Regions from separate parts of the Bacillus basilensis genome, predicted to be linked through region 1. Evidence: a T-box and tRNA genes for the amino acid it is inferred to sense, from the RefSeq annotation. Region 1 holds a T-box; the other holds one or more tRNA genes.
What was found. A T-box is a leader RNA that pairs with one kind of tRNA and senses whether it is charged. The one in region 1 lies ahead of ACQVV1_RS24925 (valine--tRNA ligase), so its partner is inferred to be a tRNA-Val.

Region 1 (6,204 bases):
TAAGAATAACTCTGCACCTGTTACGATTGCAGTCATCGCTTTTTCTGGCGCTTGTAAATCCGTTTGAATTGTTAATTCGCTTGGGTTACAGAAACGCTCAATGTAAGAGCTATTTTTCGTAAGTTGAGCAAGTACAGCCTCATCTTTTGCTTTAATTTGCATTTGAACTTTTTTGCTCATTGGCGTATTAACTTCTGCACGGATGTTACGAACAGAGCGAATGATATCAACTAGAAGGTGCATTTCTGCTGCAGCTTCTGTATCTTGTAAATCTTCGCGAACGGTCGGCCACGCTGCTACTGTAATAGATTCGCCTTCATGCGGTAAATGTTGCCAAATCTTCTCTGTTACGAATGGCATGAATGGGTGTAATAGACGCATTGTTTGGTCTAATACGTAAGCTAAAATAGAACGAGTTGTTTTCTTAGCTGCTTCATCTTCACCGTATAGAGGAAGTTTCGCCATTTCAATGTACCAGTCACAGAAATCGTCCCAAATGAAGTTGTATAATGAACGACCAGCTTCACCAAACTCATATTTATCCATGTTACGTGTTACGCTTTCGATTGTTTCATTTAAGCGAGTTAAAATCCACTTATCCGCAACTGATTTTTCACCAGTTAAATCGATTTCTTCATACTTCATATCATCCATGTTCATTAATACGAAACGTGATGCATTCCAAATTTTATTAATGAAGTTCCAAGTAGATTCTACTTTTTCCATGCTGAAACGTAAATCTTGACCTGGTGCACTTCCTGTTGATAAGAAGAAACGCATTGCATCTGCACCATACTTCTCGATAACGTCCATTGGATCAATACCGTTACCAAGAGATTTACTCATTTTACGTCCTTGCTCATCACGAACTAAACCGTGAATTAATACATCTTTAAATGGACGCTCGCCTGTAAACTCTAAACCTTGGAAAATCATACGAGATACCCAGAAGAAGATGATGTCATAACCAGTTACTAGTGCATCTGTTGAATAGTAACGTTTGAAGTCTGCTGAATCTTCGTTTGGCCAACCAAGTGTTGAGAATGGCCATAACGCTGAACTGAACCATGTATCAAGTACGTCGTTATCTTGGTTCCAGTTTTCAATATCTGCTGGCGCTTCTGTACCTACGTATACTTCACCAGTTTCTTTATGATACCAAGCTGGAATGCGGTGTCCCCACCATAACTGACGAGAAATACACCAGTCATGAATGTTTTCCATCCAGCGTAAGTATGTGTTTTCGAAACGCTCTGGTACGAACGTTACTTTCTCTTCTTCTTTTTGTTGAAGCGCTACTGCTTTTTCAGCAAGTGGAGCCATTTTTACGAACCATTGTGTTGATAAGTACGGCTCAACAACTGCACCACTACGCTCACTATGACCTACAGAATGCATATGAGGCTCAATTTCTACTAATACGCCTGCTTCTTGTAAATCTTTCACTAACGCTTTACGACACTCAAAACGATCCATGCCGTTATACTTACCAGCTTTTTCATTCATCGATCCATCTTCGTTCATTACTAAAATACGTGGTAAATCATGACGGTTACCTACTTCAAAGTCATTCGGGTCATGAGCTGGTGTAATTTTTACAACGCCTGTTCCGAAATCTTTTTCTACGTATTCATCAGCAATAATCGGAATCTCACGGCCTACGATTGGAAGTGTAACTGTTTTTCCGATTAAATGTTTGTAACGATCGTCTTCTGGATGAACCGCTACTGCTGTATCACCAAGCATCGTTTCTGGACGAGTTGTTGCAAGACGAATGTGTCCAGAGCCATCTGTTAACGGATAGTTCATATGGTAGAATGCACCTTGAACTTCTTTATGAATTACTTCGATATCAGAAAGAGCTGTGCGTGTTGCTGGATCCCAGTTAATAATATATTCACCACGGTAAATTAAGCCTTTTTTGTATAATTGAACGAATACTTTATTAACCGCATCAGATAAACCTTTGTCTAATGTGAAGCGTTCACGAGAGTAGTCTAGTCCTAAACCAACTTTCCCCCATTGTTGACGAATATGAGAAGCGTATTCTTCTTTCCATTCCCAAGCTTTTTCAAGGAATTTCTCACGGCCAAGATCGTAACGTGAAATACCTTCTTCACGAAGTTTCCCTTCTACTTTCGCTTGTGTTGCGATTCCCGCATGATCCATTCCTGGAAGCCATAATACATCGTAACCTTGCATACGCTTCGTACGAGTTAAAATATCTTGAAGAGTTGTATCCCAAGCATGACCTAAGTGTAACTTACCAGTTACGTTTGGAGGTGGAATTACAATTGTATACGGTTGTTTCTTCTCATCTCCTGTTGCTTCAAAATATTTGCCTTCTAGCCACCACTGATAAAGGCCTTCTTCAACGGACATATGATCATATTTAGTTGGTAAATTCTTTTCCGTGTTTGACATTATTTTCCCTCCTTAAAATAAAAAATGCCCCTCATCCAAAAAGGACGAGGGACATCGCGGTACCACCTTTATTTACAAACAAATCCAAGAATTTGCTTATACTCTTAATTTGATAACGGACAAATCCGTCTTTTCCTAATGAGAACTATTCCGTTCAGAAAAGATGCTCCAGGGCTACCTTCTAACATAACTATCTAGAGAATCTCCCAGCTAATGATTCTCCTCTCTGAAGACGTTTCTTGTTATACTCTTCCCCTTCAAGGCATTTATATGATTGTTAATTATTATATACAATAGTGTAAAAAACGAAACCTTATTCGTCAAGATAAATTTAATACTACAGCTTTTCGGACCAAAAAAAGAAGATAAGTAGCACCTCTACTTATCTTCTTTACCCCGCTATTTGCGGGCAGTAAGACCTCCACCTCAAAATTCAGCTGAAGCAAAGAAGTTAGGTGGGAGATCAACTGCCCGTAAATGCCCGATTGGTTCAACTAATAATCGGCGGGGGATGAACCCCCCACTGATTAAAGTTTCACTTTATCCGTTCCCTTGCTGGGCAGCTTGTAATTGCGAAAGGAAATATTCTATATTACTAACGAGCCAATGCGATTGTTGCAAGCTCTTCACTCCGAGAAGTTCATTTTCCTCATTACGACTCTCTCTTCTTTTCTTATAAGACTGGATTTGCCGAATAAATTGCGATGGATACGTCATATACGCAAACATGAGTAGTTGCTCTTCTTTCGTAAAAGGGAAATTTTTTTGGTACATTTGATACCATTCAAACCGATCACTTCGCGCAATTGGATATGTGTTTAACGACCGAGAATAAAACCCTACAATATCTTGCACAGGTGTTGCAAACTTTGATTTTTCTAAACTAATAAAATAGCCATTCCGCTCATAGTCGAATAAAAAATGATTAAGTGATACGTTACCATGTACAAACGTAATGCGTGTTGTCTCTTTTTCTTTCATCGCATCGTTCCACTCATTTAATTGCTTCGTTGCAAACTCACGCGCTCTCATTACATGATGATAGTACGTACAATATTGCAGTTCAAATGGTGACATATACCACTTCGCTTCAGATTCTACAAGAAACTCTTCTAGAATCTCGCCATCATTCTCCCAGCGATCGGATATATTTGTATAATGTTTTTCTAGATCCTCTTCTGTATACGTTTCTTCTTTTACTGTTTTTTGATGCAACGTTCCGAGAGTCTGAAACATTTTATGGTATTGATCATTATCCTCGCCGCTTCCTTCCGCACGTTCTAACCAAGGCATTAAATAATAATTATACGTCCCGTCACTTAAAATATAATTTCCATCCGTCGCATGGTAGATAGGTACATAATTTGAAAAACCTTTCTCCTTCAAATATTGAATATGATGCAGAAAGTTATTCCGCTCTAACTTTCTACCTTCTATTTTCTTGAGCGCATATGGACCTTGATTCGTATAAATTTTCGTTACGCTTCCGTGCTCTTCCATATGCTGCATATCCAATCTATATTGCCTTACAATGGGTTCATAGCGATTTCGTAATTCCATATCCATACGAATAACCCTTTCTATTCAAAACGTAGACTCCAGGAAAAGAAGTGAGTGAAAACACTCACTCCCTTATTTCGCCTTTGCCCTTGAAACGGGAATATAAATAATTTGCCCCGTAGTTAAATATATATCTTCCGATTGATTTACACGATATAAGTTTTGTACAGACGTATCATAACGTTCTGCAACAGATTCAATTGTATCCCCTTCTTGCACGAAATACATTCTTAACTTCGTAAATTCTTCTTCCGGTTCTTTCGTAAATAATTGTGTTAAATAAAGCGCATTTTCATCTCGCTGTGAGTACGCTTCTTCTTGCTCTTCCTGCTTTTTCGCTTTTTCTTTCTTGAAATCTTTTCGTCCGAACAATTCAAATTGTGGCGTCGTTTCTTTCTCCTCTTCACGCTCCACAAATTCATGTTCTTCTATTTCCTCTTCTTCTAATTCCTGTTCTTTTCTTTCCTCTAATTGGAACGGTTCAAATGCGTAATCTTCCCATTCATCCGATTCCTTATAGACTGGTTCTTCTATGTGCGGCGTTGGTCTATTTTCATCCTCTTGTGCTGAATCAGCTTCTAACTCAGCATACGCCGTTTCTTCCTCTTCATCCTCTTCTTCCTCGATTCTTTCTTCATCACATAAACCTGTAATAGATATATCCGCTAGTAATTGTAAGCAACCATTTTCCTTTAATTCGTAATCAAATTCTTCGATGGATACATATAGTTCTTCAATTACTTTCACTCGATTTCTTGGAATTGATATTTCAAGCGGAAAGGAATGAACAAGTTCATTAACCCCATCTTCCCTTGTTTCGACATAATCAATTGACTTCGCTGGTGATAGATCTCTTAATGAATGGGCTGAATCATCTTGCCGTGCAACGTACTCTCCCGTTAAATCTAATTGCCCTCTCACGATAACTTCATGATCAAGCTCTTCTATCTCAACGTCTGGATCTAACGAAATTGACAAAAGTTCTTCGACTTCCTGTCCTTTTTGGAACCAAACAGATTCTTTTAATGAAAAACGTAATGAATGATCTGTTGCCACTTCTTTTCCCCCTCCCAAACTATATGTCATTACAGATTTATGTATGGAAAGCTGACTTTATGAATAAAAAAAATCGCTCCCCTTATGGAGAGCGATTTTCTTTCATCAATTAAGCCTTTAATTTTGACATTGCAATTTCAGCCGCTGCAATCGTCGCCTCAATATCTGCATCACTATGTGCTGTCGATAAGAATAAACCTTCGAATTGAGATGGCGGTAAGAATACACCTTGTTCCACCATTTCACGATAATAAGCTGCAAAGAATTCTAAGTTTGAAGATTTTGCTGCATCGTAATTAATAACTGGTTCATCTGTAAAGAAGATACCTATCATAGAACCCGCACGGTTAATATAATGCGGAATACCATGTTTTTCAGCTGCTTTACGTAAGCCAGCTTCTAACATTTCAGCTTTACGCTCGAATTCTACATATGATTCTGGTGTTAACTGCACTAACGTTTCATAACCGGCTGCCATTGCAAGTGGGTTACCTGATAAAGTACCCGCTTGGTAAATCGGTCCGCTCGGTGCAACTTGGCGCATAATTTCTGCTTTACCACCGTATGCTCCTACTGGTAATCCACCACCGATTACTTTACCTAAACAAGTTAAGTCAGGTGTTACACCGTAATAACCTTGTCCACAATTGTAAGCAACTCGGAATCCTGTCATTACTTCATCAAAAATAAGCAATGCACCATTTTGCTCTGTTACTTCACGAAGACCTTCTAAAAATCCTGGTTGCGGAGGAACAACACCCATATTTCCTGCCACTGGTTCTACAATTACACAAGCGATATCATCACCGAATTGTTCGAAAGCGTATTTCACACTTTCTAAATCGTTATACGCTACTGTAATCGTATTTTTCGCTACACCTTCTGGTACACCAGGGCTATCTGGTAAACCTAGTGTTGCCACACCAGAACCCGCTTTAATTAACAACGAATCACCATGGCCGTGGTAACAACCGATGAATTTCAAAATTTTATTACGGCCTGTATAACCACGAGCTAAACGTAGCGCACTCATTGTCGCTTCTGTTCCAGAGTTAACCATACGTACAATCTCAATTGATGGTACGCGCTCAATAACAAGTTTCGCTAATTTATTTTCAATTTCCGTTGGTGCACCGAAGCTTGTACCTCTTTCAGCAACAGCTT
Region 2 (4,794 bases), on a different contig from region 1:
CCCTAAATCAGTTGGGGTTGGACAATACCAACACGATGTATCTCAAAAGAGATTGAATGAATCATTAACATTTGTAGTAGAGACGGCAGTTAACCAAGTCGGTGTGAATGTAAATACGGCTTCAGTTGCGTTGTTGCAATATGTTTCGGGTTTATCGAAAACTGTTGCGAAAAATATTGTGGCAAAGCGTGAAGAAGAAGGGAAATTTACAAAACGAACAGACTTAAAGAAAATACCGCGTCTAGGTGCGAAGACATATGAGCAATGCGTAGGTTTCTTACGTATATTAGAAGGGACAAATCCGTTAGACCGAACGGGTATTCATCCAGAACAATATAAAAATGTTGAATTGTTATTGAAGAGTCTAGGACTATCAAAAGATGACGTAGGACAACCTCAGTTACAAAAGAGTTTAGAAGAAGTAGAGATTTCTAAGTTGTCCCAAGAAACGGGAATTGGGGAACCGACATTGGTTGATATTATAGATGCACTCATTAGTCCAGAGCGAGACATGAGGGATGAGTTGCCTAAACCACTTCTGAAAAAAGGAATTTTGAAATTAGAAGATTTAAAACGTGGTATGGAGCTGGAAGGAACGGTTCGTAACGTTGTTGATTTTGGTGCTTTTGTTGATGTTGGTGTAAAGCAAGATGGTTTAGTGCATATTTCTAAATTAAGCACACAGTATGTGAAGCATCCGTTAGATATTGTATCTGTCGGACAAATTGTAAAGGTATGGGTAGATGATATTGATACGAAAAAAGGTCGTGTCGCATTATCCATGTTGCCGATTGAATAATAAGAGAAGAGAGCAGATAAAACTGCTCTTTTTTTATGGAATAGAAAGTGTAATGGATTATGAGCTTTGATGTATTTTGCTATAATAAAACCAGCATTCATTTAGTAATTTAATTTGATACCGGTTTTTTTCAAAATATGCGCGTTGCATTTGTTTTTTTAGCCACGTAGGCATAGGAATCCCTCCTTGTTTAATCCTACTCTCATAAATATAAGGTACTATTGATGAGAGGTTGGTGAGTGGATTTCTATTCATGCTATGTTTTTAGAAACCACGCTTCTTGAATGAGGATGGGTATATGTACTATTTAATATATGTATAAGAGAGGAGAAAAGTGTAAAAATATTTTTTTGTTTAGGAGGAATGAAAATGGATGAGCAAGAAATACAGCGGTTGGTGGAAGAAGTATCGATACAATACTTCGGAATGCCATTTTTACATAAAGCTATGTTCAATAGTAGGCTGCGTACAACTGGTGGACGTTATCTATTGAAGAGTCACAATATTGAACTGAATTATCGATATTACGAAATGTATGGGGAAGAAGAATTAGTCGGGATCGTTAAACATGAACTTTGTCATTATCACTTGCATATTACAGGAAGAGGATATAAGCACCGAGATAGGGATTTTCGCGAACTGTTAAAAGAAGTCGGTGCCCCCCGTTTTTGTAAACGAATGATGAATGAAGAGAAGGGAAAAAAGATTTATATGTATGAATGTATGGAGTGTTTGCTTCAATATGTAAGAAGACGTCAAATTAATACAAAAAGATATGTCTGCGGAAAGTGTAAAGGAAAACTAATTCTGATAAAGAAAATATCTTGACAGTGAAAACGCAATCCAGTATATTATAAACATGTCACGTTTGTACAAGATGTTGTGAAAAAACATCTTGACTTACAATGAGAAATTTTATAAGATACAAATTGTCTTCATTATTCCGCAGTAGCTCAGTGGTAGAGCTATCGGCTGTTAACCGATCGGTCGTAGGTTCGAGTCCTACCTGCGGAGCCATACAGAGAAGTACCCAAGTGGCTCAAGGGGCTCCCCTGCTAAGGGAGTAGATCGCGAACGCGGTGCGAGGGTTCGAATCCCTTCTTCTCTGCCATACATATTGGCCCGTTGGTCAAGTGGTTAAGACACCGCCCTTTCACGGCGGTAACACGGGTTCGAATCCCGTACGGGTCACCACTTCGGAGGATTAGCTCAGCTGGGAGAGCACCTGCCTTACAAGCAGGGGGTCGGCGGTTCGATCCCGTCATCCTCCACCATATAAACTATATGAATAATATTATCGCGGGGTGGAGCAGCACGGTAGCTCGTCGGGCTCATAACCCGAAGGTCGCAGGTTCAAATCCTGTCCCCGCAACCAAATGGTCCCGTGGTGTAGTGGTTAACATGCCTGCCTGTCACGCAGGAGATCGCCGGTTCGACCCCGGTCGGGACCGCCATTTTAATAAGGCTCGGTAGCTCAGTCGGTAGAGCAGAGGACTGAAAATCCTCGTGTCGGCGGTTCGATTCCGTCCCGAGCCACCATTTACTTTAATAAAATACGCCGGCTTAGCTCAATTGGTAGAGCAACTGACTTGTAATCAGTAGGTTGGGGGTTCAAGTCCTCTAGCCGGCACCATGTAAGTTTCGGAGGGGTAGCGAAGTGGCTAAACGCGGCGGACTGTAAATCCGCTCCTTCGGGTTCGGCAGTTCGAATCTGCCCCCCTCCACCATTTACATAGGGGCATAGTTTAAAGGTAGAACTGAGGTCTCCAAAACCTCCAGTGTGGGTTCGATTCCTACTGCCCCTGCCAAATATATTTACACAACATGGCGGTTGTGGCGAAGTGGTTAACGCACCGGATTGTGGCTCCGGCATTCGTGGGTTCGATTCCCATCAGTCGCCCCATTTTTATTTTTAAAATTATAAATAATCTAATTGATACTTACATATAATTAAGTAAGAATTCGATGGGCTATAGCCAAGCGGTAAGGCAACGGACTTTGACTCCGTCATGCGCTGGTTCGAATCCAGCTAGCCCAGCCATTTTTGCGGAAGTAGTTCAGTGGTAGAATACAACCTTGCCAAGGTTGGGGTCGCGGGTTCGAATCCCGTCTTCCGCTCCAATGAAATTTAATATGGCGGCATAGCCAAGTGGTAAGGCAGAGGTCTGCAAAACCTTTATCACCGGTTCAAATCCGGTTGCCGCCTTTTCTTTTGTGCCGATGTGGCGGAATTGGCAGACGCGCACGACTCAAAATCGTGTTCCTTCGGGAGTGTCGGTTCGACCCCGACCATCGGTATCATGAACGGCGTAACATCAAGGCTCTACACTAATTGTGTAGAGTTTTTTGTATTTTCTTCACACGACAAAATAAGCACAAAAAGTGAGTAAACGTAGAACATTATTAACAGAAGATGGTAACCATTGATGAAGAAGCATTGAATTTATTTTATACTGGTTGCCAACTTTGAAATTTAAGACCTCACACAATAAAATGAAGCGTTTATTTGAACGACTGAACGTTAAAAATTGATCCACCTTATTTACTTTTCAAAAGATAAGTATAAAATTTTTCTCGATCAAAGCACATACTATACAGTTGGAGTAAACTGTGAAACACTAAAAGGATAAAAACTAACAGTCGTTTTTATCCCTTTATAAAGAATTGCTCCAACCTGGTGACATGAAGTTAAATCCGACACCACCAGTAGATATTAGCACATGATCAGCTGGTAATTTTGTAATTTCTAAAAACTTCTTTTCAAATTCTTCTCTGTTGTACTTGTACATAGTTGAGTGACACGACCACATTTGCGTTGAAGTACTCAACCAGTCCCCTAATTCCTTTAATTCAGGAAACGACTCAAATTGAATTGGTTCATCTAATTCCATGAATCTCACTTGATAGATAGTTGGGTTTAGTTTTTCTCCTATCCCTTTAAGACCATGTGCTTTTTTCTCATTTGAATGTGTCATAATAACTCTCTCCCATCCTTCTTTCAAATTTGTGGATTCCAAAAAAATTTCTATTTTAATTATACAGCAACAGAAAGTAATTAGGGGGACGTTATGGGAAATTATCCCTTTATCTTATTGTTTAGCGAGAGATAATAAAATAAGAAAAAATAAGAAATGAAATAGGATAAACTTAATTAAGGGAGAGAAATGAAAATAAAAAGTATCAGTTATTTATTGTGATTCCATTTTGGCTCCGTTTCATTTTAATTTATCATGTTTAAAGAAGCTCAAAGATTTTAAAATGCTTAAAATAAAGGATTTTAAGGGGAGCAATTTATATAACTATATAAAATTCACCTAAAAAGACTCAAAATCGTGTTCCTTCGGGGGTGTCGGTTCATCGGTATTGGCGATGTTAGAGTCTTCTTTGCTAAATTATGTTATGTGATTCTAAAATTCGTAATAAACGTAGGAATTCATGTATAATATAACTTGTTGAAAGAACCAAATGATAGTGATTTATATTATGTCTGTAATATGAATCAAAAATGAACTTTTTATATTTCTTTTAAAAATGTGTTGAATACACATTATATTTTATATTAATATTTTTATGTAGATTTAAAACGGGAAAGAGAGTGGAAAGTATGGGTCGTAAATGGAATAATATTAAAGATAAAAAAGCATCAAAAGATGCAAATACAAGCCGTATATACGCGAAATTTGGACGTGAAATTTATGTGGCAGCAAAACAAGGCGAGCCAGATCCAGAATCAAACCAAGCGTTAAGAGTCGTATTAGAGCGTGCGAAAACATATAATGTACCAAGAACAATTATTGATCGTGCAGTGGAAAAAGCAAAAGGCGGTTCAGAGGAAAATTATGATGAGCTTCGTTATGAAGGATTTGGGCCAAATGGAGCTATGGTTATTGTAGATACACTTACAAATAACGTAAACCGTACTGCAGCAGATGTACGAGCTGCCTTTAGCAAAAACAGTGGTAACATGGGTGTAAACGGCTCTGTAGCTTACATGT

Region 2: it has a tRNA-Val gene. The T-box ahead of ACQVV1_RS24925 (valine--tRNA ligase) is inferred to sense a tRNA for this amino acid. The anticodon was not compared.

The regions. Positions count from the first base shown of each region.
Region 1 covers NZ_JBNTQO010000019.1:29,523-35,726, forward strand. Annotated here, with positions in the region: gene ACQVV1_RS24925 (valine--tRNA ligase) at 1-2,424, opposite strand, end outside; T-box leader at 2,462-2,694, opposite strand; gene ysxE (spore coat protein YsxE) at 2,965-3,990, opposite strand; gene spoVID (stage VI sporulation protein D) at 4,057-5,070, opposite strand; gene hemL (glutamate-1-semialdehyde 2,1-aminomutase) at 5,150-6,204, opposite strand, start outside.
Region 2 covers NZ_JBNTQO010000006.1:199,035-203,828, reverse strand. Annotated here, with positions in the region: gene ACQVV1_RS15140 (Tex family protein) at 1-799, shown strand, start outside; gene cmpA (cortex morphogenetic protein CmpA) at 857-973, opposite strand; gene ACQVV1_RS15130 (SprT family protein) at 1,169-1,627, shown strand; tRNA gene ACQVV1_RS15125 (tRNA-Asn) at 1,742-1,816, shown strand; tRNA gene ACQVV1_RS15120 (tRNA-Ser) at 1,820-1,910, shown strand; tRNA gene ACQVV1_RS15115 (tRNA-Glu) at 1,919-1,993, shown strand; tRNA gene ACQVV1_RS15110 (tRNA-Val) at 1,998-2,073, shown strand; tRNA gene ACQVV1_RS15105 (tRNA-Met) at 2,098-2,174, shown strand; tRNA gene ACQVV1_RS15100 (tRNA-Asp) at 2,178-2,253, shown strand; tRNA gene ACQVV1_RS15095 (tRNA-Phe) at 2,263-2,338, shown strand; tRNA gene ACQVV1_RS15090 (tRNA-Thr) at 2,357-2,432, shown strand; tRNA gene ACQVV1_RS15085 (tRNA-Tyr) at 2,443-2,526, shown strand; tRNA gene ACQVV1_RS15080 (tRNA-Trp) at 2,534-2,607, shown strand; tRNA gene ACQVV1_RS15075 (tRNA-His) at 2,627-2,702, shown strand; tRNA gene ACQVV1_RS15070 (tRNA-Gln) at 2,766-2,840, shown strand; tRNA gene ACQVV1_RS15065 (tRNA-Gly) at 2,846-2,920, shown strand; tRNA gene ACQVV1_RS15060 (tRNA-Cys) at 2,935-3,005, shown strand; tRNA gene ACQVV1_RS15055 (tRNA-Leu) at 3,016-3,097, shown strand; gene ACQVV1_RS15050 (DUF3884 family protein) at 3,454-3,774, opposite strand; gene ACQVV1_RS15045 (YebC/PmpR family DNA-binding transcriptional regulator) at 4,404-4,794, shown strand, end outside.